DNA from 4 places in the Arthrobacter sp. BPSS-3 genome. Region 1 is predicted to be linked to each of the others. Evidence: riboswitches for the same ligand, from Rfam matches in the RefSeq annotation. Region 1 holds a riboswitch; each other region holds the start of a gene.

Evidence for each region. A riboswitch is a leader RNA that binds a small molecule or an ion and turns the genes downstream of it on or off. The one in region 1 is predicted to bind cyclic di-AMP.
Region 2: linked by a shared signal. The riboswitch ahead of ACFVY3_RS04795 (NlpC/P60 family protein) and the one ahead of ACFVY3_RS17065 (hypothetical protein) in region 1 are both predicted to bind cyclic di-AMP.
Region 3: linked by a shared signal. The riboswitch ahead of ACFVY3_RS11315 (hypothetical protein) and the one ahead of ACFVY3_RS17065 (hypothetical protein) in region 1 are both predicted to bind cyclic di-AMP.
Region 4: linked by a shared signal. The riboswitch ahead of ACFVY3_RS12310 (M23 family metallopeptidase) and the one ahead of ACFVY3_RS17065 (hypothetical protein) in region 1 are both predicted to bind cyclic di-AMP.

The regions. Positions count from the first base shown of each region.
Region 1 is NZ_JBIMMV010000016.1:9,323-13,751, reverse strand. Features, by position in the region: gene ACFVY3_RS17075 (YnfA family protein) at 1-312, opposite strand, end outside; gene ACFVY3_RS17070 (VIT1/CCC1 transporter family protein) at 492-1,592, opposite strand; cyclic di-AMP (ydaO/yuaA leader) riboswitch at 2,280-2,470, shown strand; gene ACFVY3_RS17065 (hypothetical protein) at 2,477-3,259, shown strand; gene ACFVY3_RS17060 (hypothetical protein) at 3,606-4,094, shown strand; gene ACFVY3_RS17055 (vitamin K epoxide reductase family protein) at 4,379-4,429, opposite strand, start outside.
Region 2 is NZ_JBIMMV010000002.1:377,603-382,031, forward strand. Features, by position in the region: gene ACFVY3_RS04780 (GNAT family N-acetyltransferase) at 1-315, shown strand, start outside; gene ACFVY3_RS04785 (DNA alkylation repair protein) at 356-1,006, shown strand; gene ACFVY3_RS04790 (hypothetical protein) at 1,035-1,286, opposite strand; cyclic di-AMP (ydaO/yuaA leader) riboswitch at 1,420-1,614, shown strand; gene ACFVY3_RS04795 (NlpC/P60 family protein) at 1,617-2,378, shown strand; gene ACFVY3_RS04800 (dihydrofolate reductase family protein) at 2,433-3,059, opposite strand; gene ACFVY3_RS04805 (cupin domain-containing protein) at 3,069-3,446, opposite strand; gene ACFVY3_RS04810 (DUF5129 domain-containing protein) at 3,531-4,429, opposite strand, start outside.
Region 3 is NZ_JBIMMV010000006.1:167,603-172,031, reverse strand. Features, by position in the region: gene ACFVY3_RS11325 (ArnT family glycosyltransferase) at 1-130, shown strand, start outside; gene ACFVY3_RS11320 (ArnT family glycosyltransferase) at 134-2,320, shown strand; cyclic di-AMP (ydaO/yuaA leader) riboswitch at 2,531-2,718, shown strand; gene ACFVY3_RS11315 (hypothetical protein) at 2,717-3,448, shown strand; gene upp (uracil phosphoribosyltransferase) at 3,568-4,203, opposite strand; gene ACFVY3_RS11305 (phosphatase PAP2 family protein) at 4,216-4,429, opposite strand, start outside.
Region 4 is NZ_JBIMMV010000007.1:138,013-142,441, reverse strand. Features, by position in the region: gene ACFVY3_RS12325 (MFS transporter) at 1-139, shown strand, start outside; gene serC (phosphoserine transaminase) at 165-1,295, opposite strand; gene ACFVY3_RS12315 (metal-dependent transcriptional regulator) at 1,549-2,244, shown strand; cyclic di-AMP (ydaO/yuaA leader) riboswitch at 2,364-2,606, shown strand; gene ACFVY3_RS12310 (M23 family metallopeptidase) at 2,609-3,427, shown strand; cyclic di-AMP (ydaO/yuaA leader) riboswitch at 3,540-3,733, shown strand; gene ACFVY3_RS12305 (NlpC/P60 family protein) at 4,000-4,429, shown strand, end outside.

The DNA of each region.
Region 1 (4,429 bases):
GATCACGGCCACCCCCACCAGACAGATCACGGATCCGATGACGTCCCAGCGGTCGGGCAGGAACCCGTCGAAGACCATTCCCCACACCAGGGACCCCGCGACGAACACGCCGCCATACGCGGCCAGAATCCGTCCAAAGTGCGCGTCAGGCTGCAAGGTCGCAACAAAACCGTACAGACCCAGGGCAATGATCCCGAGACCGGCCCACCACCACGCACGGCCCTCCCGAACGGCTTGCCACACCAGCCAGGCACCGCCTATCTCGGCGACAGCGGCCAAAATAAACAGCAGAACGGACTTGGCAATCGTCATGAACCTCATCATGCCGCACGTTTGGAGACAGCCCGCGCCGGCCGGAAATCGTCAGGACTACGAAGCAGGTCCGTTAGCTAAGCACAGGCCCCACAGCGACCATCCCTCAGCGGCCCAGCCGTGTGGAAGCGCCCTGACATTCCGGGCCGTCCGACGGCTGCCCGGCTCTGCTGTGCCGCCTATGCCGTGCTGGTTCCGAACAGCATCCCGAGCAGGTACGTGACGGCCGCGGCGCCGTAACCGATGGCGAGCTGGCGTAGCGCCATTTTCAACGGAGCCCCGCCGGAGAGCAAGGCAACAATTGCGCCGGTGGTCAGCAGGGCCAGGCCGACGATAATGCCGGCGACGATGAGCGCGGTGATGCCTTCGAGTCCGAACAGGTAGGGGAGGACGGGCAGGATGGCGCCGGAGGCGAAGAACAGGAAGCTGGATGTGGCCGCGCCGAGGCCTGTGCCGACGGCTTCGTGTTTGTCGTGGTCAGGGGAAGCCACGATCGGTTTCTCGTGTGGGTTCTGCAGCGTCTCGGAGGCCTTGGCGTTCGCTTCGTCTTCTGCCATGCCCCGGGCGCGGTAGAGCAGGGACAGTTCGTTGGCGTCGGCGTTCAGGTGCGGTAGCCGCGCGTGTGCGTCCTCATTGGGCGTGGAGGCTTCGAGGAGTTCGCGCTGGGAGCGGACGGAGACGTATTCTCCGGCTCCCATGGACAGGGCGCCGGCGAGTAGGCCGGCGACGCCGCTGAGGAGGACCACCGCGTTGGATGCGCCGCTGGCGCTGATGCCCATCACGAGGGAGAGGTTGCTGACGAGCCCGTCGTTTGCGCCGAAGACGGCGGCGCGGAAACTTCCGGAGAGCCTGTTCCTGCCCCGTGTGGCGAGTGCACGGACGATTTCCTCGTGGATCTGTTCGTCGGCGGCCATGGTGTCGGTGGCGTGGGCATCGCGTGCGTACGGTGAGCGCGCTTCGGCACGCTGGGCCAGGGCGAGGACGAACACGGATCCGAAGTGGCGGGCAAGGAAGCCGACGAACCGGGTACGGAGGCTTCCGCGGCGGGCCTTGCCGACTTTATCGCCGAGCAGGTCCAGCCAGTGCTGTTCGTGCCGGGTTTCGGCTTCGGCCAGGGCCAGGAGGATCTCCCGTTCTTCCCCACTTCGGCGTCCGGCAAGGTCCCGGTACACGCCTGCCTCGGCCCGTTCGTCGGCCAGGTACTGGCGCCAGCGACGAAGATCCGCAGGACTGGCGCTCCGGGAAGTCGGTGTGGTGTGTGTCGTGGGCAGGTTCGTCATGGTCATCCTCGAGGCAATACCCTTGACCGGACCCATAATTTCGGGGGAGCTCCGGTCAGAGTGGTGTCTGACCGAAGGTCTCGCTCGCCCGGCACCTGCTAGCCGGGTGGCGCACCGGGCAACCTGTAGGAGGATGCCAGTATGTCGATGCGCCGCTGCGTCCGCGATGCGCGGACGGTGGGAACTACTCCCCTTCGATAAGACAAGTCTTCCATATATCCGCCGCAGATTCATGCGTTTACATGTTTTTCGGATTGCCGAAATTTCGTCACCTGGAAGGCCTCCAGGCGTCATTTCGGTGTGCCGTGGGATTCTTTAGGGCCAGGCGGAAAGTGACCGCTAGCGTAACCAATGACGGCCGTGAGCCGTACCAAATATTGTCCGTGAAACGGATGGTCGTGGCGCACTTTTGGGACGACAGAAGGATGGTCCGGTCAGGTGGCCTTCCGCGGGTACAAGCAGTGGGGGAGTGTCCGGGGTCCACGGAAGTGAGGCACTCCTCTGTCAGCAGATGCAAGTCCCAGCAGGCAGCCCGTGACTTGAAAAGAAGCTTGGGTTGGCCGCCCCCTCTGCCCGCCTGCACGTAGGGGCTGTGACATTTATCCCGTCGCGTTATCAGAATGTGACAATCTTCTCTTACTTGCGGTACGGTCGGTTCCGTGCCGATTCTCTCCAAGGGCGGCACTCCCGGGTTGATTGCCTAACTCTGCCGCTGCCGGGGATCCGTTCGCAGAATTCGTCCGGCAGAGACGGGGAAACCACGTTTGGCCTGGTTCAGGCCTTGGGGTGAAGCCGCGCTACTGCATCTGCAGGAGTTGCGGCCGGGTGACTCCCATCCGAATCCGACAGCTAACCCCGCAGGCATTGGGAGAGGCTACTTTGTCATGTCCACACGCGTTCATGGCCGCCGGCGCGCGGTTACCGTCCACACCAGTCCGCTCGCGAAGATTTCCAAGTCTGCCGCAGACAACTTTGGCGGAGCGGGACGGCAGGCCGCCGTCCTCGCCGTTGCTTCAGGCCTAGTTTTATCCAGCGGTATCGCTGCCCAGGCCGCCGAGGCTCCGGCCCAGCAGGACGCGGCACTGCCCTCAACGCAGGAAGTGACCGCCCTGGCGTCCGCTCCGCTCAGCGCCGACGCCAGCGTTCGGATATCCTTCGAACGCCCGGCCGTCACCACTACCCCCGCACCGGTCATCGAAGCGCCGGCGGCTGCCGAAATCCCTCAGCCCACACCGGCGGTCAAGACACCGGCCGCCACGACACCGGTGGTTAGTGCACCGGTGGCAGCGCCCAAGGTCACCGTTCAGGCGGCACCGGCGCCGGCCGCTGCCCCTCAGGCAGCGGGCGGAGTCAACGCCACCATGCTTTCGGCCGCCTACGCGCAGCTGGGCCTTATCCAGGACTGCACCCGCCTCGTCGAAAAGGCCTTGGGCGCAGCAGGCATCCCTGTAGGCGACATTGGCCCTATGGCGTTCATGAATTACGGCAAGACGGTTGGCACCCCGGCCCCGGGTGACATGGTTGTTCAGTCCGGACACGTTGGAATCTACGCAGGCAACGGCCAGGTCATCAGCTCGGGCATGAACGGCAAGAACCAGACGGTGGTTCATCCGCTGTCGTGGTTGACCGCAACGGGGCCCGTCACGTTCGTACGCGCCGGCGCCTAGAGACACCAGCGCCAACGGGCCGGTGAGTCGCTGCCTTGGGGGTAGCGCGTCACCGGCCATTGGCATACCGCCCTCCGGTTGGTAAAGGCCCGCCGCCGGTGCGGGGACGGTGCCAAAGTCCGGACGGCCCGGATGCCGTTGCCGAAAGCCGCACTGCAGATTTGGATGGCGATTGTTGTTGGTATGTAATGTTGATCCCAATGTCTGAAGCACTAGATGGCGCTCTCCGGGGCGCGGAGTTGTTTCCCGGAGCCAAGGCCGCCGAAGCTGCAGGAACCGCTTTGGATCCGCAGTCCGGCTCGACTCCGGGTCCGGTCCGGTTTGCCCGAGCAGGGTCGGTGGGGCCGTGAAGTCATTCTTTTCTTTTCTACGGAGGAACCGGACCAAGGCCTGGGTGGTGGCCGTAACGCTGCTGTTGGTCTTCTACCTGGTGGTGACATTCCAGCGTTCCGCTCTCCTGCTGATGGATACCAGTCCTCTGGCCAACGTCCTTGGCGCGGCGTACTTGGTACTCCCGGCCATCGGTGCCTGGGCACTGTTCCGTGAACTTCTGTTCGGTGCCCGCACAGAACAGATGGCGCGGGCCCTTGAGGCCGAGGGGGGTCTGCCCGTAGACAATCTGCCGCGCACACCCGCCGGACGCATCGTCCGTGCCGCGGCGGACCAGGAATTCGAAAAGTACCGGGCCGAAACAGAAGATGCTCCGGGGGACTGGCGTTCCTGGTTCCGGCTCAGCTGCGCGTATGACGCCGCCGGTGACCGCAAGCGTGCCCGCTCTTCAATGCGGGATGCAGAGCGGCTGTACCGTTTCCCCGACACCGGAGCAACGATATAGGGGTGAACGCCCGGCGATTTCGCGGTCCATCGTGTCCGCCGACTATTTGCTGTAGCGGACCCGAGTTATCCCACGGGGACGCCGAGCGGGCAACCGCATGGCCCTACGGTGAGCTGCCGGGGGTGCTCCTGCTCGTGGGCAGCCTGGCCCGGCGCAAGCGCGACGAGGCGCGAGGGTGCGCGGGCTCCGTCCGGTCCGCAGCCGTCGCCGGCATCCCGGAATTGGCCGCGTATAACGGGGCATGTTCGGGCCGTCGGACGCTCTACACCGGCCTGCGCTTCTCTTTAGAAGCCTGACGTGCCGATGAAAACCTGGATGAAGGCGAAGAAGATGCT
Region 2 (4,429 bases), on a different contig from region 1:
GCCGTCTCGCCGGTGTCCTCACGCCCCGTCTACCGCGGCGTGGTGGAACACTCGCTCTACCTCGCCGCCGCCGCGCGGGGCCGCGGCCACGGTGCCCGGCTCCTCGCGGAGCTCATCGGCCGCTGCCGGGAGGCCGGCATCTGGACCATCCAGTCGACTATCTTCCCGGAGAACACCGCCTCCCTGGCCCTGCACGAACGCCTGGGCTTCACCGTGGTGGGAACCCGGCGCCGGATTGGCCTGATGTCCTATGGGCCGCTCGCCGGGCAGTGGCGGGACACCGTCCTGATGGAGTACCGCAGCCCGGACCACTAGCCGGACACGGGGCCCACGGCCGGTGCGGAAGAATGGGACGGTGAGCGAGGCCGGTGACTTCATAGACGCGACACTGCAGCGTGAGAGTTCCTGGCAGCGCGCCGAGGCCGGGCAGGACCGCTTCGGGCCCGGGCTCTCGGTCTACGGCGCCTCCGTTGGCGCCGTCCGGGGCACCGTCCGCGACGCGCTCCGCCGGCACCGGCAACTGGACCGGGACGGTCTCACCGCGCTCAGTTCGGAACTGTGGGCCGTGCCCGTGTTCGAGCGCCGCCTGGCCGCCGTCGTGCTCCTACAGTCGGCCCTGCGGCACCTGGACAACTCGGACCTGACCCGGATCGAGGGCTTCCTCCGCGGCGCGCACCTGCCCGACCTCGCGGACCCGCTGGCGGTGGACGTGGTGGGGCCGCTCATCGCCGGGCTGGGCGGGCAGGCCCGGGCCCGCGCCGAGGCCGTCCTGGACCGGTGGCTGGGCGATCCCGACCCCTGGCTTCGCCGCGCGGCCCTGCTGGCTCCGCTGCGGGAACTCCGAAAGGGCGCCGGGGACTGGGCGCGGTTCCGGCGCCGGGCGGTTCTGGCCCTGGCCAACGGCACTGCGGACGGCACGGCGGACGGCGGCCGGGACGGCAGGGCGGCGGAGATCGTGAGGGCCGCCGTCGAGCGCGTCGAACGGGAAGCGGGCGGAGAAGCCTAGTGATATCCGGTGCGCGAAGCGGCGGGACTCAGGCGGGGCGGCGCTCGACGACGGCGTAGGCCTTGCCGTCCAGGAACTCCCAGTCCGTCACCACCATGAAGCCCAGCGCGTCCACCCTGTCGTTCAGCACGTGCAGGTCAAAGCCGCCGTCGCGCGGCTCGGCATCCCAAGTGGCGACGTGGATCTCCTTCCCCTCGAGAACCAGCAGCTCGGTGTTCACGTCGAAGTCTTCCTGCGGCTGATCGCTCAGCTGGCAGATCGCGACACAATGGGGATTCATCGGATCCTCCGCTCGGGACATGGTGGGATCATCGTAGCCCCGCCGGGACGCCTCCGCCGTTACCTTAATGTGACATTCGGGAGGTTAGCCGTTACCGTGGAGAGGTGCCCGTTGGTTTCCGAGACGGGCACCCCCGGACCGATTGCCTAACTCTGCCGCGGTCCAGGGCATCCTCGCAACCAGCTGGCAGAGACGGGGAAACCAATCGCGACCTGCCCACGGGCGGGTCTTGGGGTGAAGCCGCGCAGTGTCCGCCCAGACGGACCCGCGGCCGGGTGTCTCCCATCCGAATCCGACAGCTCACCTCGCAGGCTTTGGGAGAGGTACATCATGACTTCACGCTCTACTGACGCGCGCCCCGGCACCACCGCAACCACCGGTCGGGGTGCCGCCTTCGCCGCGGCGACCGGCACCGTGGGCCGGCAGGCCGCCGTCGTCCTCGCAGCCTCCGGCCTGGTCCTGACCAGCGGAATGGCGGCCAACGCCGCCGGCAACGTCCCCGCCGAACGGGAATCCGCACCCGTCTCGCACGCCGACGTCGCCGGCAAGGTTACCGCCCCGGTGACCGCCGACTCCGCCGTGCAGATCAGCTTCGACCGCCCGGCCGTGGCCACCACCCCGGCGCCCGTCGTCGAGGCCCCGGCTCCGGCACCTGCCGCCGCGCCCGCCGTTGCCAAGGCCCCCGTGGCCCAGGCCCCGGCCGCCCCGGTGGCGAAGGTGACCGTCCAGGCCGCCGCCCCGGCTCCGGCTCCGGCCGCCGCCCCCGCCGGTGGCGTCAACGCCGCCATGCTTTCCGCCGCGTACAGCCAGATCGGCATCACGCAGGATTGCACCGCCATGGTGGAGAAGGCGCTCGGCGCCGCAGGCATCCCGGTGGGCGACCTCGGCCCGCAGCAGTTCCTCAACTACGGCAAGGTCGTCTCCGACCCGCAGCCGGGCGACATGATCGTCCAGTCCGGCCACGTCGCCATCTACGCCGGCAACGGCCAGGCGATCAGCGGCGGCATGAACGGCTCCAACCAGACGATCGTCCACCCGCTGTCCTGGCTGACCGCCACCGGCGGCGTGACCTTCGTCCGCGCCGGGGCCTAGCCCGCGCGTTCAGCAGCAACGTTCAGCAGTACCGGGCCGGCGCCCGGCAGCCCCTCACGGCTGCCGGGCGCCGGTTTCGTTGTCTGAGGTTTTGTCGTCTGCGCTCTGGTCCGTCGCGTCGGGATTCGCCGCGTACCGCAGGAGGACCACGCCATTGCCGAACGTCCGGGTCTCCAGCAGCGTCAGGTCGGTTGGCGCGGCGGCGGCCTTGAACAGCGGCGTTCCCCGGCCCACCAGCACGGGGTGGACGTAGATCCAGTACTCGTCGATCAGCCCGAGCCGGCGGAAGGAATCGGCCAGCTCCGCCCCGCCCAGGGCCAGGTCGCCGCCGGGGGCGGCCTTGAGCGCCCGCACCTGCCCGGCGTCGACGTCGCGCACCACCGTGGTGTTCCAGCCGGCCTTCGGCAAGGTGCGGGAGTAGACGTACTTGGTCATCTCCCGCCAGATGGCGGCGAAGTCCGCGACGGCGGGCGGGCAGTCCGGGTCCTGGTCCGCCGTGGGCCAGAACCCGGCCATCAGCTCGTAGGTGATCCGGCCGTCGAGGAAGGCGCCCATGGTGCGCAACTGGTCGTTGAAGTGCTCGTGCAGTTCGGCATCAACCCGGTGCCAGCTGAGGTCCGCGTGCGGGCCCTCCATGAAGCCGTCGAGGGAGACCTGGAAGGACAGGATGATCTTCCGCAAGGATCCGCCCTATCCGCCGGGCTTCGCGTAGCCCGCGGCGCTGACGAATTCGATCCCCACGAACGGATCCCCGCCCTCGACCCACGCGTCGTGCCCCGGCGGGATGGTGTAGGAGTGGCCGCCGGCGATTTCCGCCCGGTTGCCGTCGGTGGTCTCGACGGTGAGTCTGCCGGAAACACAGAAGCCGACGTGGCTTAGCTGGCACATTTCGGTGTGGACCACCGGTTTGATGCAGTCGGACCAGCGCCAGCCCGGCTGGAACGTGAAACGGCCGATGGTGTAGTCGTCGAGGGTGACGATATCCACCTCGGTCTTGTCCGGGCGGCGTTTTTCGTCCGGCATGTCATGGGACTTCACCTGCAATTGGGAAACAGCGACAGCAGGCATCGCTCTGCCTCTTTCCTTAGGGAATGGTAACTACGGACAAGGCCTACGATCCTCGCTTGCGCAGGGGTTGTCGATAAGGATTTCCTAGAAGCCGGAGGAGCTTCCGGAGCCGGAAAAGCTGCCCCCGCTGACTCCGTACCCCGTGGTGCCGCCCCGGGCCGAATTGATGCTGGTCACCCCGGTGGTGAAACCGGAGGAGAACGCGGGAACGGAGAAGAAATAGGTGGACGGGTAGACCGTGCCAAGGATGCTGGGCTCGTAGCCGGGCCGCTTCCTGCCGCCCGTGCCGGACCGGGCCTCTTCCATCTCCCGGCGCATCAGCCGCGCCTCCCGTTCGGTGCGGGCGAAACCCTCGATCACGGTCTCCGCGTGCCGGTTCAGCAGTTCGGTCAGTTCCGTGCGGGCGTCCCGGAGCCGGTCCAGCGCATCCTCCGGGCCGAGGGTGCCGCCCGCGAGGTCCGCGGTCCAGGTCTCCATGTCGCCCTGGTTGCGGTCGCGGAAGGACCGCAGCGCGGCAGCGGTGGCCGAGTCGCCGGCGCCGTGGCTCTTGCGGAGGAGGTCCTCGATGCCGGCCAGATCCCGCCGAAAGGGAGCGAGCTGGCGGTCCCAGGCGGTGGGCCAGAGCGGGCTCCGGTTCAGCAGCGCGTTCGCGTCGGAGATGACGTCATCCAGGGCGTCCAGTTCCGCGGCCGCGTCCGCGAACTGCCGGGCCAGCGCCAAGGACGAGCGTTTCCCTTGCTGCCGTCGGGTGAGGGCATGGACCCGGTTGGAGAGCGCCGTCGCGGCGTCGTACCGGCCGAGGAAACTGCGGTGCTTTTCCAGCACCGTGCCGCCGTAGCGGGAGGCAGCGGGGATGGTGCCGGCATTGAGTTCGGTGACCGGCAGGTCCATGCTCACCCGGGCGTAGGCGGCATCTCCCTTTGCGGTCTCCCGGCGGCACCCCACCCGGGTGCGCCAGTGGACCAGGAGCCCGGCGGCGGCTG
Region 3 (4,429 bases), on a different contig from region 1:
CATCGCCGGCGGCGGCATGGGCGGTATGGGCGGCGGCCGGAGCGGAAACTCCGAGGTCGCGGCCTGGGTTGCCGCCAACTACCAGGCACAGACCGTCGGCTCCACCACCGTCTACAAGCTGGCGGGCTAGGCCATGACTGCTTCCACCGAGCTCACAAGCACCGGGTCCGCCGTCACTTCGCCCGCCGGGCCCGGGCCCGGAGCAAGCCCGGCGACTGAGGCTGCCGGCTCCGGCCGGCGCCACCCAGGGTGGCGCGGCGGCCGCCGTCGGCACCTCCGGCCGCAGGCGTCCGGACTCCCGCACACTGCGCTGCCCCGGCGCCGGGCCATGGCGCAGCGGGCGGAACTGGCCGTCCTGCTGATCGGAACCGCGATGCTCTACCTCTGGAACCTCGGTTCCTCCGGCTGGGCGAACGCCTTCTACTCCGCGGCGGCGCAGGCCGGCTCGCAGGACTGGACGGCCTGGTTCTTTGGCTCGTCCGACGCGGCAAACGCCATCACGGTGGACAAGCCGCCGGCGTCGCTCTGGGTGATGGGCCTGTCCGTGCGGCTTTTCGGGCTGAGCTCCTGGAGCGTCCTGGTGCCCGAGGCTCTGATGGGCGTCGCGACGGTCTGGCTGGTCTACCTGGCCGTCCGCCGGGCCGCCGCCCCCGCGACGGAAGACGCTCGGCTGGCCCACCGCGCCGGACTGATCGCCGGTGCCGTGATGGCCCTGACCCCGGTGGCCGTGCTGATGTTCCGCTTCAACAACCCGGATGCCCTGCTGGTCCTGCTGATGACGGCTGCAGCCTACGCGGTGCTGCGCGCCATCCAGGACGGCCGGCTGCGCTGGCTGCTGCTGGCCGGGGTGCTGCTGGGCTTCGGGTTCCTGACCAAGCAGCTGCAGGTGCTGCTGGTGGTCCCGGGCTTCGCCGCGGCCTACCTGCTCGCCGGGCGCGCCGGCCTGGGCCGGCGGCTGCTGCACCTGCTGGCGACGGGCGCGGCGATGGTGGTGGCGGCCGGCTGGTGGCTGGCCGCCGTCGAGCTCACCCCTGCGGCGGACCGGCCCTACATCGGCGGCTCGCAGGGCAACTCCATCCTGGAACTTACCTTGGGCTACAACGGCCTGGGCCGGCTCAGCGGGGACGAGACCGGGAGCGTCGGCGGCGGCAACGGCTGGGGCACCCCCGGCCTGCTCCGGCTTTTCAACAGCGAGTTCGGCGGGCAGATCGCGTGGCTGCTGCCGTCGGTGCTGCTGCTGGCGGCCGGGCTGCTGTGGCTGGGCCGGCGGGCACCACGGACCGACGCCGTCCGCGCCTCCGTGGTGGTCTGGGGCGGCTGGGTGCTGGTCACCGGGCTGACGTTCAGCCTGATGGCCGGCATCATCCATCCGTATTACATGGTGGCGCTGGCCCCGGGGGTCGCCGGGCTGGCCGGTCTGGGGTCGGTGCTGCTGTGGCAGCGGCGGGATCAACCCGTTGCCGCCGGGACGCTCGCCGCCGCGGTGGCCGCGGCCGGTTTCATGGCTTTCGAGCTGCTGGGCCGCACGCCCGCGTTCGTTCCGTGGCTGCGCTGGCTGGTTCTCGCCGTGGCGCTGGCCGCGGCCGTCGGCGTGATGGTTCCGGCCATTCGGGCCCGGGCCGCCGGCGCTGTAGCCGCCGGGACCATTGGGCCACTGTCCCCGGGCGGTACGACGGCGGCGCTGTTGGGACGTACGACGGCGGGGCTCGCCGTCGTCGCGGCCCTCGCCGGTCCCTTGGCGTACTCGCTGTCCACCGCCGCCACCGCGCATTCCGGCTCGATCGTCAGCGCGGGGCCTGCGGTGGGCGGCCGGGCGGGCCTGCCGGCCATGTTCGGCGGCACGGGCGGAACCATGGGCACCGCGCAGGGCAATCCCTTCGGCCCGACCAACGGCGCCGGGGCCAACAGCAACGGGACCAACGGCACCGTCCGCAGCCAGGGCGGGGGCATGGGCGGGGGTATGGGCGGGCTCCTCGGCGCGACCACCCCGTCGTCTGCCCTGGTGGATGCCCTCGAAACGGACGCCGGCCGCTACACCTGGGCGGCCGCCGTCGTCGGGTCCAACAACGCCGCCGGTTACCAGCTCGCCACGCAGCTGCCCGTGATGGCCGTGGGCGGGTTCAACGGCACCGACCCCGCACCCACGCTCGAGCAGTTCCAGCAGTACGTCGCCGACGGCCGGATCCACTACTTCATCGCCGGCCGCACCATGCAGGGCGAAAGCGGATCCGACGACGCCGCCAGGATCGCCGACTGGGTGGCGGCCACCTACCCCGCCCAGAGCGTCGGCGGCACCACGGTGTACCTGCTGGCGAAGTAGCCGCTCCGGACGGTCCGCCGTTTCGACGGTTCCCTGCCGAATAGACGTCTCCAAGCGTCGGGCGTGCGGGGAACCGTCGAAACGGCCCGAAAAGCGGGGCCAGCCCACCGCGAATCGGCAACCAGCCACACCGCGGCGTTACCTAAATGTGACATGAGGGAGAAAGTCCGGTACCGTTTTTATGGTGCGGCCATCGATCTGGCCGCATATCCGGGTCTGACGCCAAACTCTGCCGCTTCCCGGATTCCATGGATTGAGGCAGAGACGGGGAACCCAGAGTTCCCGGGCACCTGCATCCATGCACCCCTTGGGGTAAAGCCGACTCGTTGATCATCCGAGCGGCCGGATTTCTCATCCGAACCCGACAGCTAACTCCGTAGGCGTTGAGAGGCGAACATGACTGAACACAAGGCACCCGTGCGCCTAAAAGGCGCTAAACGCACCTCCTCGGCCGACGTCGCGCGCCACCGCGCCGACCCGGCCCAGGGCTCGGCCACCCGAGGCCGCGCCAGCTTTGGCTCCAAGGGCAAGCTCACCGCCGTCGCACTGACCGCGGCCGCAGTACTGCTGGGCGCCGGCGCCGCAGGCCAGGCCACCGGCACTACTGCCCCGGCCGCGACCGCCACCCAGGCACCGGCCCTGCAGCTCTCCGACCTGGAACGGCTCGGCAGCTACACCCCGGCCACGGCACCGGCCAGCGTCGAAGCCCAGGCCTCCAAGGTCATGCCCGAGACCCCGGCGCCGTCCACCCCGGCCCCCGCACCGGCTGCTCCGGCTCCCGCGGCGGCACCCGCCCCGGCCCCGCAGCCGGTGGCGGTCGACGATCCCGCCGGTGCCCAGGCCTACGCCGCCTCGCAGCTGCCGGCCCACGGCTGGGCCCCGAGCGAGATGCAGTGCCTGATGAAGCTCTGGACCCGCGAATCGGACTGGAAGACCACGGCCACCAACCCGTCCAGCGGTGCCTACGGCGTGGTCCAGTCCCTCCCGGCCGAGAAGATGGCCAGCGCCGGCGCGGACTACATGACCAACTACCGCACCCAGATCAACTGGGGCCTGCAGTACGTGCAGGAGCGGTACGGCTCCCCCTGCGGCGCCCTGAACTTCCACTACGCGAACAACTGGTACTAAGCCGCCAAGGCTGACGCCACCCCGCGCAGAGACAACAAAGGCACCGGATCTTCTCAGATCCGGTGCCTTTGCTGTATCCCCGGGCGGCCCGTTCAGCGGCCCGAGGGAAAGCGGACGCGCTACCCGGCGATGCCGTAGAGCCGGTCGCCGGCGTCGCCCAGGCCGGGGACGATGTAGGACTTCTCGTTCAGCTTCTCGTCGATGGAGGCCAGCACGATCGTGACGTTGGCGTCGGAGAGCTCTTCCTCCAGCTTGGCCAGGCCCTCGGGGGCGGCCAGCAGGCAGATGCAGGTGACGTCGGAGGCGCCGCGCTTGAAGAGGAACTTGATCGCCTCGCGCAGGGTGCCGCCGGTGGCCAGCATCGGGTCCAGGACGAAGATCTGACGGTCGGTCAGGTCCTCGGGGAGCCGCTCGGCGTAGGTGATGATGTCCAGGGTTTCCTCGTCGCGGGCCATGCCCAGGAAGCCGACCTCCGCGGTGGGGACCAGCTTGGTCATGCCCTCGAGCATGCCAAGGCCGGCGCGGAGGATCGGGACCACCAGCGGGGTGGGCTTGGTGAAGGCCGTGCCGATGGTGGTGCTGACCGGCGTCTCGATGGTGACCGGTTCGGTACGGACGTCGCGGGTTGCCTCGTACGCCAGCAGCGTGACCAGCTCTTCGGTGAGCTGGCGGAAGACGGGTGACGGGGTGTTCTTGTCCCGCAGAACGGTGAGCTTATGGGCCACCAGCGGGTGGTCGACAACGAGAGTGCGCATGGGTCAAAACTATCATCCGGACGCTTCGGACCGACCCCGCCCGCCGGGGGTCCCGGCGTCGTCGGCCACCCCGCGACCATGCGCCGTTTCGGCGTCGTGGTGCCCGTCCGGCGCCTTCTCGCGCAGGCGCTGGCCGTTGTCGAAGGTGGGTGCCGGGCCGGTCCGTTCCCGGTGCCTGATCACGTGGAACAGCCGATGCGCCAGGATCACGATCCCCACCCAGCCC
Region 4 (4,429 bases), on a different contig from region 1:
ACGCCACCTGCGGATCGCCTTCAACCGGCGGGCCCGCGGCCTGCGCTTCTTCCGGCTGGTGCCCGGTGGGGCGATCGGCACGGCAGACGACGACGGCGTCGTCCGGGCGGTAAACCCCGACGACGCCCCCAGCCGCTAGGCCGCCCCGGAGGGCGGCCCCGGGCCTACTTCGCCAGCTCTGCCACGACGTAGTCGATGCACTCCAGCAGGGCCGACACGTCGTCCGGCTCGATCGCGACGAAGGTCGCGATCCGCAGCTGGTTACGGCCCAGCTTCCGGTACGGCTCGGTGTCGACAATCCCGTTGGCGCGCAGCACCTTGGCGATCGCGGCGGCGTCGACCGACTCGTCGAAGTCGATCGTGGCGATCACGTTGGAGCGGTCGGCCGGGTCCGTAACGAACGGGGTGGCAAAGCTGGACGCCTCGGCCCAGCGGTAGATCCGTCCCGCGGAGTCGGCGGTGCGTGCCGCGGCGAAGTCCAGGCCTCCGCTGGCGTTGAGCCAGCGCACCTGCGCGTCCAGGGTCACGAGGGTCGCCAGCGCGGGGGTGTTATAGGTCTGGTTCAGCCGCGAGTTGTCGATGGCAGTCTGCAGGTCCAGGAAGTCCGGGATCCAGCGGCCGGAGGCCTTGACCCGGGCGGCCCGCTCCAGGGCCGCGGGGGAGAACAGGCCAAGCCACAGTCCGCCGTCGGAGGCGAAGTTCTTCTGCGGCGCGAAGTAGTAGACGTCGGACTCCGCGACGTCGACATCCAGGCCGCCGGCGGCGGAGGTCGCGTCGACCAGGACCAGCGAGCCCTCGTCCGCGCCGGCCACCCGCCGGACCGGGGCGGCCACGCCGGTGGAGGTCTCATTCTGCGGCCAGGCGTAGACGTCCACACCGGTCTCCGCCCGCGCCTCGGGCCGGGTGCCCGGCTCCGCCTTAATGATCGAGGACTCGGCCAGGAAAGGCGCCTTGTTCGTGGCCGCGGCGAACTTGGACCCGAACTCGCCGAAGGAGAGGTGCTGGGCCTTGTTCTCCACGAGCCCGAAGCTGGCGACATCCCAGAACGCCGTGGAGCCGCCCACGCCCAGGACCACCTCGTAGCCCTCGGGGGCGCGGAAGAAGTCGCTGAGGCCGGAACGGACCGAGCCCACCAGGTTCTTGACCGGGGCCTGGCGGTGCGAGGTGCCGAGCAGGGTGGCCGAGGCCGACGCCAGGGCCTCCATCTGTTCCGGGCGCACCTTCGAGGGCCCGGCGCCAAACCGGCCGTCCTTGGGAAGAAGGTTCGCGGGGATGGTGATGCTGGTGTCGCTCACAATGGCTCCAATGGTCGGCTGGGTGCGAGAGGTGGCTGGTCGGCCGGTAAGGACCGCTTCCATTCTGCCCGACGGCGGCCCCGGCGCCGGAAAACGGGCTGTCATAGTCCGGTCAGGAAGTCGGCCCTCAAATTATCCGGAGTAATTCACAATAGGCTAGGCTGTCCGGAGCGTATGGCGGATCCCGGGTGGCCGCACCCCGCACGTTGTACGGTGGAATGACGCAAGGACGGCGCTCAAGGAGCTGAGCTGGATGACGGATCTGATCGACACTACGGAGATGTATCTTCGGACCATTCTGGAGCTTGAGGAAGAGAACATCGTCGCGCTCCGGGCCCGCATTGCCGAGCGACTCCGCCACTCCGGACCCACCGTCTCCCAGACCGTCGGCAGGATGGAACGCGACGGGCTGGTAGTGGTTTCCGGCGACCGCCACCTGGAGCTGACCGAGGTGGGTCGGCGGCGCGCCACCGAGGTGATGCGCAAGCACCGCCTCGCCGAACGGCTGCTGGCCGACGTGATCGGCCTGGACTGGGCCTATGTCCATGAGGAAGCCTGCCGCTGGGAGCACGTGATGAGCGAACGGGTTGAGCGCCGCATCTTCGAGATGCTGGACCACCCCACCGTCTCCCCGTACGGCAACCCCATCCCGGGCCTCGCCGAACTGGGCGGTCTGCCGACGGCGGAACAGGCCGACGGCGTCGTCAACCTCCTGGACGCCATGGCGGGATATGCCGCGGACTCCAGAATCACCGTGAGCCGGCTTGCCGAACCCATCCAGGTGGAACCCGAGCTGCTGGTGCAGCTGGACGAGGGCGGTATCCGGCCCGGGGCCACCGTCTCGCTGGAGCGGGTGGGGGAGTACATCTCCGTCCGCGTCCCCGACATTGAGGGCGCGCTCGAGCTGCCGCCCGAGGTCGCCGCCCACGTTTTCGTTACCCGCGGGTAGGTCGACGCGGAAGCATACCGTAAGGGTGCTGTTTACTAGCCCGTCTAGGAGATAACGAAATTATTACTACGGGTCTTAATCCCCTATAGTTATCGACTAGTACCGAGACTAAAGCGTTACCTGATCCGAAGCCGAGCTCTGCCAGCGGATCAGGGTGCGAATCACCTTCTGGCAGAGGCGGGGGAACCACTACCGGCCGGTAATTCCGGCCTTGGGGTGAAGTCCGCTAGCGGCAAGCGAACTCTCTGAGGACACCATTTCCGGGTGCCTCTCTGCCTGGATGCTTGCATCGGCGGACCGGGTCTATGCACTCTCTGACCCGAATCCGACAGCTAACTTCGCAGGCTTTTCAGAGAGGAACCACTTGAGCACGCAGACCGTCCGCGGGCGCCGCCGCGCCGCCGGCCCGGCTCCGGAGCCGCGCCCCGCCGTCGACGTCACCGCCCCGCGCCCCCGCGACGCGCACCGGGACGAGCGCCGCAGCCGGCGCAGCCCGCTCCGCCAGGTCGCAGACTTCGCCGCCGTCACCGGCATGGGCCAGAAGGCCGGCATGACCCTGGCCGCCGCTGGCATCGCGCTCACCGTGGCCGTCCCCGTTACCGGCCCCGCTCTGGCCGTCGACGCCCCCACCTCGGGATCTGTCTCCGCGGCGGCCCAGCCCGAGGTCAAGGCCGCCGCGGCCCAGATCGACTTCAACCGCACCGCCGTCACCACCAAGGGCGACCCGGACGGCAAGCTCAAGCAGCTGCTCAGCGCGCAATCCGTCGGCTCCATCACCCGCGCCGCATCCGCGGGGACGCTCGGCGCCCCGCTGGACACCATGATCACGGCTTCGCCCTTCGGTTACCGGATCAGCCCCATTACCGGCGCGGTGGGCGAATTCCACCGCGGCCAGGACTACGCCGCCCAGTGCGGGACGGCCGTCCATGCCGCAGCAAGCGGCACCGTAACCTTCTCCGGCTGGCACCCCTACGGGGGCGGCAACCGGATTGTGGTCGACCATGGCAATGGCCTGGAGACCACGTATAACCACTTGTCGTCATCCAGCGTCCACGTCGGCCAGAAGGTCTCCCGTGGCGATGTGATAGCGATGAGCGGAACAACCGGTGCCTCCACCGGCTGCCACCTCCACTTCGAGGTGATGGTCAATGGGGACGTCGTTGATCCGCTGGGCTGGCTCTAGAAGAGCCCTTCGCAATGCTCACACTTCCGTGACACGCCGTGATCTGAATGTGACATTGAGTCCGAACTGTTGTACCGTATGAAGCACGCCAACTTCACCGAAGTTGGCGCTCTTGAGTGGATTGCCTAACTCTGCCACCGCTCAAGGTCCGTTCGCATGACATCGTCTGGCAGGGGCGGGGGAACCAATTTTGGTCTTCGCAAGAGGGCCTAGGGGTTAAGTCGCAAAGCTTCCCAGGAAGCGGAGCGGCCGGGTGACTCCCATCCGAATCCGACAGCTCACCTCGTAGGCATTGGGAGAGGCTACTTTCGTGTCTTCACGCCACAATGCTGCGCGTTTTCGCGCCGGCGAGGCTCAGTCGAGCCCGCTGATGACCATGCACCGCGTTGCCCTTGCCGGCGCCCGGGATGGTTCACGCAATGCAGTTCCTGCTTTTGGCGCGTCTTCGCAGTACACCCTTCGCTAAAGAAACCCGTTTCGGGGCGATCCGGCGTACCCCCAAGATGCCGGAGCGTCCTTAGTCCCGCCTGTTCAAGAGCGCGGACACAAAGGATCACGAAAGAGAGAACTAAATGACTACTCGTGCAACCATTGCACGCCACCGCGCGGAGGTCACCAAGACCAACTCGCTGGCTGTCATTGCCAAGGCCGTCGGCGACAACGCCGGTGGCATGGGTCGCCAGGCTGCGGTTATCGCTGCTGCCTCGGGCCTGGTCCTGACCAGCGGTATCGCGGCCAACGCCGCCGAGACCAACGTTCAGCGCGAATCCACCTCTGCTTCCGCCACCGAGGTTCAGTCCACCGCTCCAGCCACCATCTCGGCGGCCTCCAGCATCGCCATCTCCTACGAGAAGCCTGCTGTGACCACCGCGGCCGCCCCCGTCGTCGAGGCCCCGAAGCCCGTCGTCAAGGTGCAGGAAGCTGACACCACCGCCAACACCGCCGCTGCCACCCCGGCTGCCGGCACCGCGGTCAACGCGTCCGTCGCCACCAAGGCTCCGG